Regions from separate parts of the Nonomuraea sp. NPDC049714 genome, predicted to be linked through region 1. Evidence: riboswitches for the same ligand, from Rfam matches in the RefSeq annotation. Region 1 holds a riboswitch; each other region holds the start of a gene.

Region 1 (3,158 bases):
GGGGCTCGGCGAGGCCACCCACGGCACCCGCGAGTTCTTCCTACTCAAGCACCGGCTGCTGCGCTTCCTGGTGGAGGAGCTGGGCTTCACCGTGCTGGCGATGGAGGCCAGCGTCTCCGCGGCCGAGGCGGTCAACGACTACGTGCTGCACGGCACCGGCGACGCGGCCGAGGCGCTGGGTGGGATGGTCTTCTGGACCTGGCACACGCGCGAGATGCTCGGGGTGGTGGAGTGGATGCGCGAGTACAACCGCGCCGCGCCCCCGGAGCGTAAGGTGCGTTTCGCCGGGATCGACCCGCAGTATCCGGCGGCCTCGATCGAGTGGCTGGCCCGATACCTGGGGGAGGTCGCCCCGGCGTTCCTGGAGCCGCTGGCCGCGCTCGGGCAGACCCGGCTGGGGGTGGACGGCCCCCTGGACCCGGCCGTCGAGACAGCCGCCCGCCGCCTGGAGGACTTCCTCGCCGCCGGGCCCGGACCGGCGGGTGAGGCGATCGCGCATGCCAGGACGCTGCGGCAGAGCGCCGTCCTGGCGTCCCGGCCGATGCGGCACGCCGACCCGCAGCAGACCGTCGGGGCCGTCCGTGACCTGTTTCTCGCCGACAACGTGGACCGGCTGCTGGGCGATCCCGCCGTGAAGGTCGCGGTGTGGGCGCACAACGGCCATGTGATGTCCGGCAACCACGGCGGCGGCCCCGTCCCGGCCATGGGCCGGCACCTGCGGCAGCGGCACGGCGCCGCCTACTACGCCCTGGGGCTGCTCATGGGCGAGGGGGAGTTCAGGGCCAGGCGGATGCGCTTCGGCAAGCCCGACCCGCGCAAGCCGCCCGTGCGGAACCGGGTGCCGAGCGTCGACAACGCCACGATGGTCGAGGCCAGGCTGGCCGCCGCCTGCCCGGACGATCACCTGCTGGACCTGCGCACCGGCGAGCGGTCGGAGGGGGTGGCGCGCTGGCTCGGCAGCCGTCTGCACGTGCGCGCCTACGGAGCCGTGGTCAACCGTCTCACCTACAAATTCCGCTTCGCTCCGACCGTGCTCGCGGACGACTACGACGGCCTGGCCTTCATCCGCTCGGGCACCTGCTCCACGCCGCTGTGACCCGGAATCGCCGATCCCCGGTTTCGCGCTGTAAGGAGCGTCATGCCAAGCTGTGTATGTCCCCAACACCAGGAGGTCCTCATGGCGGAATCACCGGAGCCGGAAGTCAGCGAAACCCCCGAGGACGAGATGAAGCGCAAGTTCCGCGAGGCGCTGGATCGCAAGCGCAACCAGCAGGCGGACACGGGTGCGGGTGGCAGGGGCGCCGACGCTTCGAAGATCCACGGAGCACACGGGCCGGCTGCCAGCAAGCGATCGTTCAGGCGTAAGAGCGGCGGCTGAATCGGGGGATTTCGCGGGGGTACGGCATGCCGTACCCCCCTTTTTCTTGACCTTCCTAGGTAGATCTTTCAACCAATTCATGGCATTTGCTTTGCGTTTGTCCGGTTTGGCCTATAAGTTGAGTGGCGTTACCAGGCGGTGACCTGGCCCTTCAACAGGAAGAGGCGGCCGCCTGGCGCCGAATCCCGCGCCTCCGCGGGAACCGGGGACCCATCTCCTGGGGTGAATCCGGCCTTCGCGGCCGGTAGGACATCTCCACGTCCGAACCCGTCAGCTAACCCGGTAGGCGAGATGGAGAGGACGAACTCACCTGTGCTCCGTTCCCGCGTACCCCCAGCCCGCGTAACGTCACCAGCCGCCCACTGAGCGGCGACTTCCCCCAAGCTTCTCCGCGCTCCGCGTAGCGTCCGTCGGCCTTTCGCTGCCCGGCTACGCCCTCAAGCGAGCGCGCGCTTCCCCATTACCTAACGAAGGATTCCCTTTTTCATGTCTGCTCGCTTCGGCATGCGTTCCATCACCCTGCTCGCCGGCGCCGCCACTGCCGGCGTCCTGACCTTCGGCGCCGGCCCCGCCGCCCACGCCGATGTCGACGACACTCAGAAGGTCCTGCTCAAGGGCTCGACCACGGCCTCGTACTTCTGGGACGACAACTCCGGCCGCGCCGGCGACACCGGCCTGCCCGCCAGCGGCAAGCCCATGCAGAAGGGCATGGCCGCCAGCCCCAGCTGGCCCCTGCTGACCGAGGGCTACGTGGTCTACAACGGCAAGAAGATGCCGTTCTTCGTCGGTGACCGTGGCCCCGGCGCTCCCTCCAGCAGCGGCGTCATGCTGGACCTGGACTCCAAGACCTTCGCCGAGCTGACCGGTGGCACGTTCAACTCCCGGACGCTGATGGTCGACAACAACGGTGGCAAGGGCCACATCAAGGTCGAGTACGTCATCACCAAGTGGGGCAAGGGCGTGGGCAAGAAGAACCACCCGGTGGCCTTCTCGACCGGCGCCTGGTCGCGTAAGGACGCCAACCCGGCCAAGCCGCCGCAGATCCTGGCCGAGAAGAAGATCGAGAAGGGCGAGCCGAAGGTCGTGGAGGGCAAGCCTCTCGCCGACGCCTCCGCCCGCGCCGGTTCGGGCTCCGGCGGCCCCGCCGTCTCCGTCAAGGCGACCGCGTACGCCGGCCCCTCCAGCCCCGCCGCCGCGGCCGCGACCGAAGAGCCGAGCGGCGTCACCGGTGCCGCCCTCGCCGGCGGTCTGGCCCTCGTCGGCGGCGGCGCCATCCTCGGCCGCGACCGCATCCGCCGTCTCATGACCCGCTGACCCAGCCCCAACCGCACGCGACACCCCCCGCCGCCCCCTGGGGATGGCTTTGCGCCGACCCCCGCCGACCTCCGCCGTCCCCCGCCGCCCTTGGGTTTGGCTTTACGCCAGAAGCGTTTGACGGTAATTGTCATCTGTGATCTCGCGTGCATCGGTCAACGGCATCGAACTGGCCTACGAGAGCTTCGGCTCGCCTGGCGGGCGCCCTCTCCTACTGATCATGGGGCTGGGCGCCCAGCTCATCCACTGGGACGACGAATTCTGCTCGCTACTGGCCGAGCAGGGTCATCACGTCGTCAGATTCGACAACCGCGACGCGGGCCTGTCCACCCATCTGCACGCCGAGGGCGTCCCCCGACCGGGGACGCCCTCGGCGTATCTGCTGGACGACATGGCCGACGACGCGGCCGGGCTGATGGAGGTGCTCGGCTGGCCCGCCGCGCATGTGGTGGGCGCGTCGATGGGC
Region 2 (3,158 bases), on a different contig from region 1:
GATTACAAATATGACGTTTAGGTGAGACTTACCCCGTCACTTCTGTACTATTTCGCCCCAGGTATATCCCCTGGGAGGCGACGCTGTGAGGTTGGGCCGGATACCCCTGGCCACGGGTCTTGCGATCGGGCTGCTGCTGACCCCGATGGGAGGCGCGCTGGCCGATCCCAAGCCCACGGTCAGCCAGGCCAAGGCGAAGCTGAAAAAGCTGAATGACAAGGCCGACAAGGTCGTCGACCGCTACAACACGGCGACCGAGAAGTACAAAGCGGCCAGCGGCCGCTACGCCAAGCTCAACGAGAGCTACAAACGCAAGCTGGCCACCGTGGCCGATCTGCGCGAGCAGGTGGTCGCGATGGCCGTCGACACCTACAAGATGGGCGACTACACCTCGTTGCCCACGATGATGACCAATGACGAGCCCGGCGACATGCTGTACAGCATGTCGCTGACCCAGCAGCTCTCCCAGGAGCGAGCCGACAAGCTCGCCGCCTTCGACCGGGAGAACCGCGGCCTCAAGATCGAGCGCGACAGCGCCCAGGACGCCCTCGGCGACGCCGACAAGGAGCGCGACGCGGTCAACAAGGACCGCAAGGAGATCCTGGCGCTCATCGCGCAGCAGAAGAAGCTCCTCAACAGGCTCGGCGCCTACCGCGCCGGCAATCCCAACAGCACCGGTCTGAAGTACACCGGTCCGGCCTCGGGCAACGCCGCGGCGGCGCTGTCCTTCGCCTACGGCCAGATCGGCAAGCCGTACGTCTTCGGCGGCACGGGACCGGGTGGGTTCGACTGCTCCGGCCTCACGCAGGCCGCCTGGCGCGCGGCGGGCGTCGAGCTGCCGCGCACCACCTGGCAGCAGTGGACGGCCGGCCGTGCGGTGGACATGAACGACCTGCAGCCCGGCGACCTCATCTTCAGTCAGGGACTGGGGCACGTGAGCCTCTACGCGGGCAACGGTCAGATGGTGCACGCACCGCAGACCGGTGATGTGGTCAAGGTGGTCTCCCTTTCCGCCTACGGCAGTAGTTTCGCGGGCGCCCGCCGCCCGTAATCCACACCCTTCGAGCCGGGTCCCGGAACATTTCCGGGGCCCGGTTTTGTGCTTTCCAGGCGTGAATGGATGTGACGCATGTGACAAGAGGTACGGATGGGACCTGACAATCCATTCATTCGTCAACTGTGAGAAGGGTCACTTTTCAATAACGAACCCCCATATCCCAGCAGTGGTTGAGGACTTGACTCGCCCTTTGTCTGATCTTGACTGAGGCACTCAGGCTTTGCCAGATCGTGACGACCGGGCGTAGCTTCTGGCCTCGCGGCGCCACGCCATGGCGCCGCGGACCGCCATCGGATCTTCCGAGGTGGACCGATGAACATTCCAGCCGGTCGCCGCCCCGCCCTTGTAGACGAATGGAGGCGGTGACCTGCCGAGTCCGTGCAGCCAGGAGGCACGGAGCCGGGGACCCAGCGATCCGCGTTTCCGGATCAGGGGTGAATCGGCGCGACACGCGCCGTAGGGCGACTTCCAGGCCCGAATCCGTCAGCTAACCCGGTAGGCGTTCGTGGAAGCTCCAAGGAGAAATCCTGTCTACCTCTTCGCAGAACCCCCGTCTGTCCCGCATCGCCCTGAGTGGCGTGGCGCTGACCATGACCGTGACAGCCGGAGGGATGGTCCTCCCTGCCACGTCGGCGCAGGCGGCGACGATGAGCGAATCCTCCGGCTCCTCCGGGACGAAGGCGGCCAAGTCCGCCAAGTCCGCGAAGCGGGCCAAGGTCGCTCGGCAACAGCTGATGGCCGGTAAGGCGGTCGCGGTGGCCAAGAAGCAGATCGGTGACCCGTACCGTTACGGCGGCACCGGACCCGGTTCGTTCGACTGCTCGGGTCTCGTCCAGTTCGCCTGGAAGAAGGCCGGAGTGAAGATCCCGCGCGTCACGTACAGCCAGTTCGCGCGCATCAGGACGAAGGTCTCCTACAAGAACCTGCGGGAAGGAGACCTGATGTTCTTCCGCGGGCTCGGCCACGTCGGCATGTACGTCGGCGGCGGCAAGATGATCCATTCGCCGAGGACAGGCGAACGGGTGCGCATCGAGAAGCTCGCGGGATGGCGCAAGTCGTCGTTCGTGGGCGCGGTACGTCCCGGGTTGTGATCCCCGGTCCGAAGGCCTCGTCCCGCCCGGGACGGGGCCTTCGGCCGTCCCGGCCGCCATCAGGCTGCCATCGGGCCGTCTTCGGGCCGTCTTCAAGGCGGAGCTGCCGTTCGGACGGCTACCATCGGGCATCGTGTCCGTGCGGGTGAGCCGTCGAGCGGTGCTGGCGGCCCTGCTGCTGGCCGGGGCCGCCACGGCCAGCGCTCCGGACCTCGCCGAGGTCCCGGCCCCGTGGGGTGACGAAGCGGTGGTCGTACGAGGGAGAAGCTCTTCGGTCGCCGGGCACCACGCCCCCGCCGAGCTGCTCCGCGACCTGGCGCGCCGGGCCGACGCGGCCGGGCGGCGGGTGGCGGGCGTGCTGGGCCGGCCGGTGCGTCCGGTGGTCCTGGTGCCCGGCTCCGCCGCCGAGGCCGCCGGGCTAGCGGGGGTGGCGTCGGTCGACGGGCTGGCCGCCGTGGCGGACGACGGCCGGGTGATCGTGGTGCCCGAGTTCTTCGCCCGGCTCACGGCGACCGGCAGGGACGTGGTGCTGACGCACGAGCTGACCCATGTCGCCGCGGGCACCGGCGGGCTGCCGATCTGGCTCTACGAGGGTTTCGCCGACTACGTCGCCTACCGGGACGCCGGGCTGCCCGTGCGGGTGGCCGCCGCCGAGCTCGCCGCCGAGGTCAGAGCGGGACGAATGCCCCGCCATCTGCCGGGACCGGCGGACTTCGCCCTCCAAGGGGACGGCGCCAGGCTCGCGCGGGCGTACCAGGAGGCCTGGCTGGCGTGTCGCTTCCTCGCCGGGAACCGGGGTGAGAGGACCCTGGTGAGGCTCTACCGTGAAGCTCAGGCGGGCGGCGTCGACGGGGCGCTCGCCTCGCTGGGGCTCTCGACCGGCATGCTGACGGAGCGGTGGCGCGCGTACATGCGCGACCAGCTGGCGTGAGGGGACGCGAATGGACCAGAACAGAAACGACGCGGCGGACGACGACGTCGGCGTCACAGAGGCGGGCGAGGTCGCCGTA
Region 3 (3,158 bases), on a different contig from region 1:
CGCTGGCACATCCAGCTGGGCAACGTGGTCATCCCCAAGTCCGTCACCCCCTCGCGGATCAAGGAGAACTTCACGGTGTTCGACTTCACCCTCGACCATGAGGACATGGCGGCCATCGGGGCGCTGAACTGTGGCAGGCGGCTCGGCGCCGACCCCGACCAGCTCGGCTGAACCCCCCAGATACCGCATGAGCCTGTAAATCAGTACGCTTCCGGCGTGAAACTACTGAATTGGGGCATTGCGGCAACCGGTGGCATCGCGCGGACCGTGGGCGCGGTGATCGCCGCCGAACCGGGGATGCGGGTGGCCGCCGTCGGCTCCCGCGACCTCGGCCGGGCCAAGGAGATGGCCGCGACGCTGGGCGCGGAGTCGGCCTACGGCTCCTACGCCGAGCTGTGCGCCGATCCCGGGGTCGACGCCGTCTACGTGGCCACCCCGCACGCCCAGCACCTGGAGGTGGCCGAGGCCGCGATCGCGGCGGGCAAGGCGGTGCTGTGCGAGAAGCCGCTGGCCGCCACCATGGCCGACGCCGAGCGGATGGTACGGCTGGCGCGCGAGGCCGGGGTCTTCCTCATGGAGGCCATGTGGATGCGCTTCAACCCGCTCATCCAGCTGCTGGCGGCCGACACCCGGTTCGGGGAGATCCGCTCGGTGCAGGCCTCCTTCGGGTTCGCGCTGCCCTACGATCCCGCGCACCGGCTGTGGGCGCCGGAGCTCGGCGGGGGCGCGCTGCTGGACCTGGGCATCTACCCGCTCGGGCTGGCCCAGCTCTTCCTCGGCATGCCGTCGAGCCTGACCATGTCGGGCTCACTGGCGCCCTCGGGGGTGGACGCGGAGGCCGGCGGAACGCTGGTCTACCCGGACGGCAGGCGGGCCCTGGTGGACTGCTCCCTGCTCGCCTCCTATCCCAACTCCGCCAGCGTGGTGGGCACCGGGATGCGCGCCGACATCGAGACCCCGTTCTGGGCGCCGCGGCGGGTCGTGCTCAACGGGCCGTCGATGGAGCCGGAGGTGCACGAGCTCGATCCCGCCGACAACGGCTACGCCGGGGAGATCCGTGAGGTCAGGGACGCCTTGACCGAAGGGCGGACCGAGAGCGCGATCATGCCTCTTGACGAAAGCCTTGCCATGATGGGGCTCCTGGCCGACGCTCGCCGGCAAATCTCCTAGCTGGGGGTTTATGGACTTGTAATCCTCTTGCCGTTTGTATTACCTTGTGGGGCATTCGCGGCATACGTCCGGTTTGTCCGTTCGTTGCCGAACCATCGCACTACACGTTCACAGGACCGTCCTGTGACCGCTGAATCCGCCTCAGGGCGGAACCGGGGACCCAGTCCTTTGGGGTGAATCGGCGCCATCGCGCGTCGTAGGGCAGCTTCCACGCCCGAACCCGTCAGCTAACCCGGTAAGCGGCATGGAAGCAAGGAGTAAACCCCCTCGATGGCGAAGCACAGTCTTGCTCGTGCCCTGAAGACCGAACACCTCCGCGCAGCACTCGGCGCGGCCATCATCGCCACCGCCCTCGGCACCGCCACGGTCCCGGCGTACGCCAACCCGGGATCCACCGCCCAGGAGACCCAGCAGACCCGGCAGAACAGGCCGGACGACGCCAACAAGATCAACGTGACCGCCTCGCAGGTCCTGGAGCTCGCCAGGCAGCAGGTCGGCACCTCGGAGAACGCCCGGGGCGGCGGCACCAAGTTCCAGCAGTGGTACGCCCAGTCGCCCCGCGCCATGGAGACCGTCAGGCGTGACGGAGGCAACCCCTCCGCCTACCTGAACGCCGCCTGGTGCGCGATGTTCGTCTCCTGGGTCGGCGAGCAGACCGGCGCCCGTCCCCAGGTCGGCTGGGACGCCTACACCGTGACGCACGCCAAGTGGTTCAGCGACAACGGCCGCTGGGGCACGGTCCCCAAGCCCGGCGCCGTCGTCTTCTTCGCCTGGAACGGCAGCAAGAGCATCAACGCCATCCAGCATGTCGGCTTCGTCGTCAAGGACAACCGGGACGGCACGATCTCCACGATCGAGGGCAACACCGGCAACGGCGCCGTCGAGGAGCGAGTCCGTCCGAAGTCCCAGGTCGTCGGTTACGGCTACCCGGAGTATGCCGCCTGATGGCGAGCACCTGACCCCGCCGGGGTTCACCCGCCATGGGAGCGCGCATCCTCGCCGAGGGTGCGCGCTCCCGGCTTTTCCGACAAGATCCCCGTACACGTGTCGATCCGCCCGCCGCCGGTTCGACGCGTCGACGAGGAGGCTCACAGAGGGCCGTCCGGAGGAGGAGATCCCGCCGTGAAGTTCATGATCGTGGGCAAGGCCAACGAGGAGACCGAGGCCGGCGTGCTGCCCAGCCCGGAGCTCGTCGCCGACATGCACGCCTACAACGAGTCCCTGGTGAAGGCCGGCGTGCTGCTGGCGGGCGAAGGGCTTTACGCCAGCTCGCACGGCGCGCAGATCGCCTACAGCGACGGCAAGGCCCGGGTGATCGACGGCCCGTTCGCCGAGGCCAAGGAGCTCATCGCCGGGTTCTGGCTGATCCAGGTCAAGTCCCGGGAGGAGGCGATCGAGTGGGCGCTGCGCGTCCCCGTGCCGCCGGGGCATGACGGCATCGGGCTCGACGTCTGGCGGGTCTACGACCCGGCGGATACGCCCGACCCGTCCCTGAGCCCGGAGGAGGCGCGGCACGAGGCGGCGCTGCACGAGCGGCTCAAGGACGACCGGTCGTCCTGATCCGTCCTGATCCGTCCTGATCTGTGCGCGCCCGCGCGACTTGCGCCGGGTGCTCCGGGCTGTTGTCATAGGCCGATGACCGCTTCTCAGACCCATCAGGCGATCGAGGCGGTGTGGCGGATCGAGGCCGCCAGGCTCATCGCCGGGCTGACCCGGCTGGTGCGCGACATCGGGCTCGCGGAGGAGCTGGCGCAGGACGCGCTGGTCGCGGCGCTGGAGCAGTGGCCGGAGTCCGGGGTGCCGAAGAACCCGGGCGCCTGGCTCATGACCGTGTCCAAACGGCGGGCCATCGACATGATCCGCCGCGCGGAGCGGTTCGAGCGCAAGCTGATCGAGATCGGCCGCGCGGAGCTGGCGGAGCTCGCCGACGAGGACCACCTGCCCGAGGCCGGCGAGATCGAGGACGACCTGCTGCGGCTGGTGTTCAC

The links. A riboswitch is a leader RNA that binds a small molecule or an ion and turns the genes downstream of it on or off. The one in region 1 is predicted to bind cyclic di-AMP.
Region 2: another riboswitch for cyclic di-AMP. It lies ahead of ACIBQX_RS06160 (C40 family peptidase); the one in region 1 lies ahead of ACIBQX_RS15325 (hypothetical protein).
Region 3: another riboswitch for cyclic di-AMP. It lies ahead of ACIBQX_RS03695 (CHAP domain-containing protein); the one in region 1 lies ahead of ACIBQX_RS15325 (hypothetical protein).

The regions. Positions count from the first base shown of each region.
Region 1 covers NZ_JBITLM010000003.1:435,415-438,572, reverse strand. The annotation lists gene ACIBQX_RS15335 (erythromycin esterase family protein) at 1-1,096, shown strand, start outside; gene ACIBQX_RS15330 (DUF5302 domain-containing protein) at 1,178-1,378, shown strand; cyclic di-AMP (ydaO/yuaA leader) riboswitch at 1,545-1,682, shown strand; gene ACIBQX_RS15325 (hypothetical protein) at 1,865-2,692, shown strand; gene ACIBQX_RS15320 (alpha/beta fold hydrolase) at 2,829-3,158, shown strand, end outside.
Region 2 covers NZ_JBITLM010000001.1:1,281,979-1,285,136, reverse strand. The annotation lists gene ACIBQX_RS06170 (NYN domain-containing protein) at 1-1, shown strand, start outside; gene ACIBQX_RS06165 (NlpC/P60 family protein) at 86-1,051, shown strand; cyclic di-AMP (ydaO/yuaA leader) riboswitch at 1,416-1,574, shown strand; gene ACIBQX_RS06160 (C40 family peptidase) at 1,705-2,148, shown strand; gene ACIBQX_RS06155 (hypothetical protein) at 2,282-3,079, shown strand; gene ACIBQX_RS06150 (M48 family metallopeptidase) at 3,090-3,158, shown strand, end outside.
Region 3 covers NZ_JBITLM010000001.1:776,901-780,058, forward strand. The annotation lists gene ACIBQX_RS03685 (aldo/keto reductase) at 1-171, shown strand, start outside; gene ACIBQX_RS03690 (Gfo/Idh/MocA family protein) at 217-1,170, shown strand; cyclic di-AMP (ydaO/yuaA leader) riboswitch at 1,289-1,427, shown strand; gene ACIBQX_RS03695 (CHAP domain-containing protein) at 1,441-2,115, shown strand; gene ACIBQX_RS03700 (YciI family protein) at 2,302-2,730, shown strand; gene ACIBQX_RS03705 (RNA polymerase sigma factor) at 2,806-3,158, shown strand, end outside.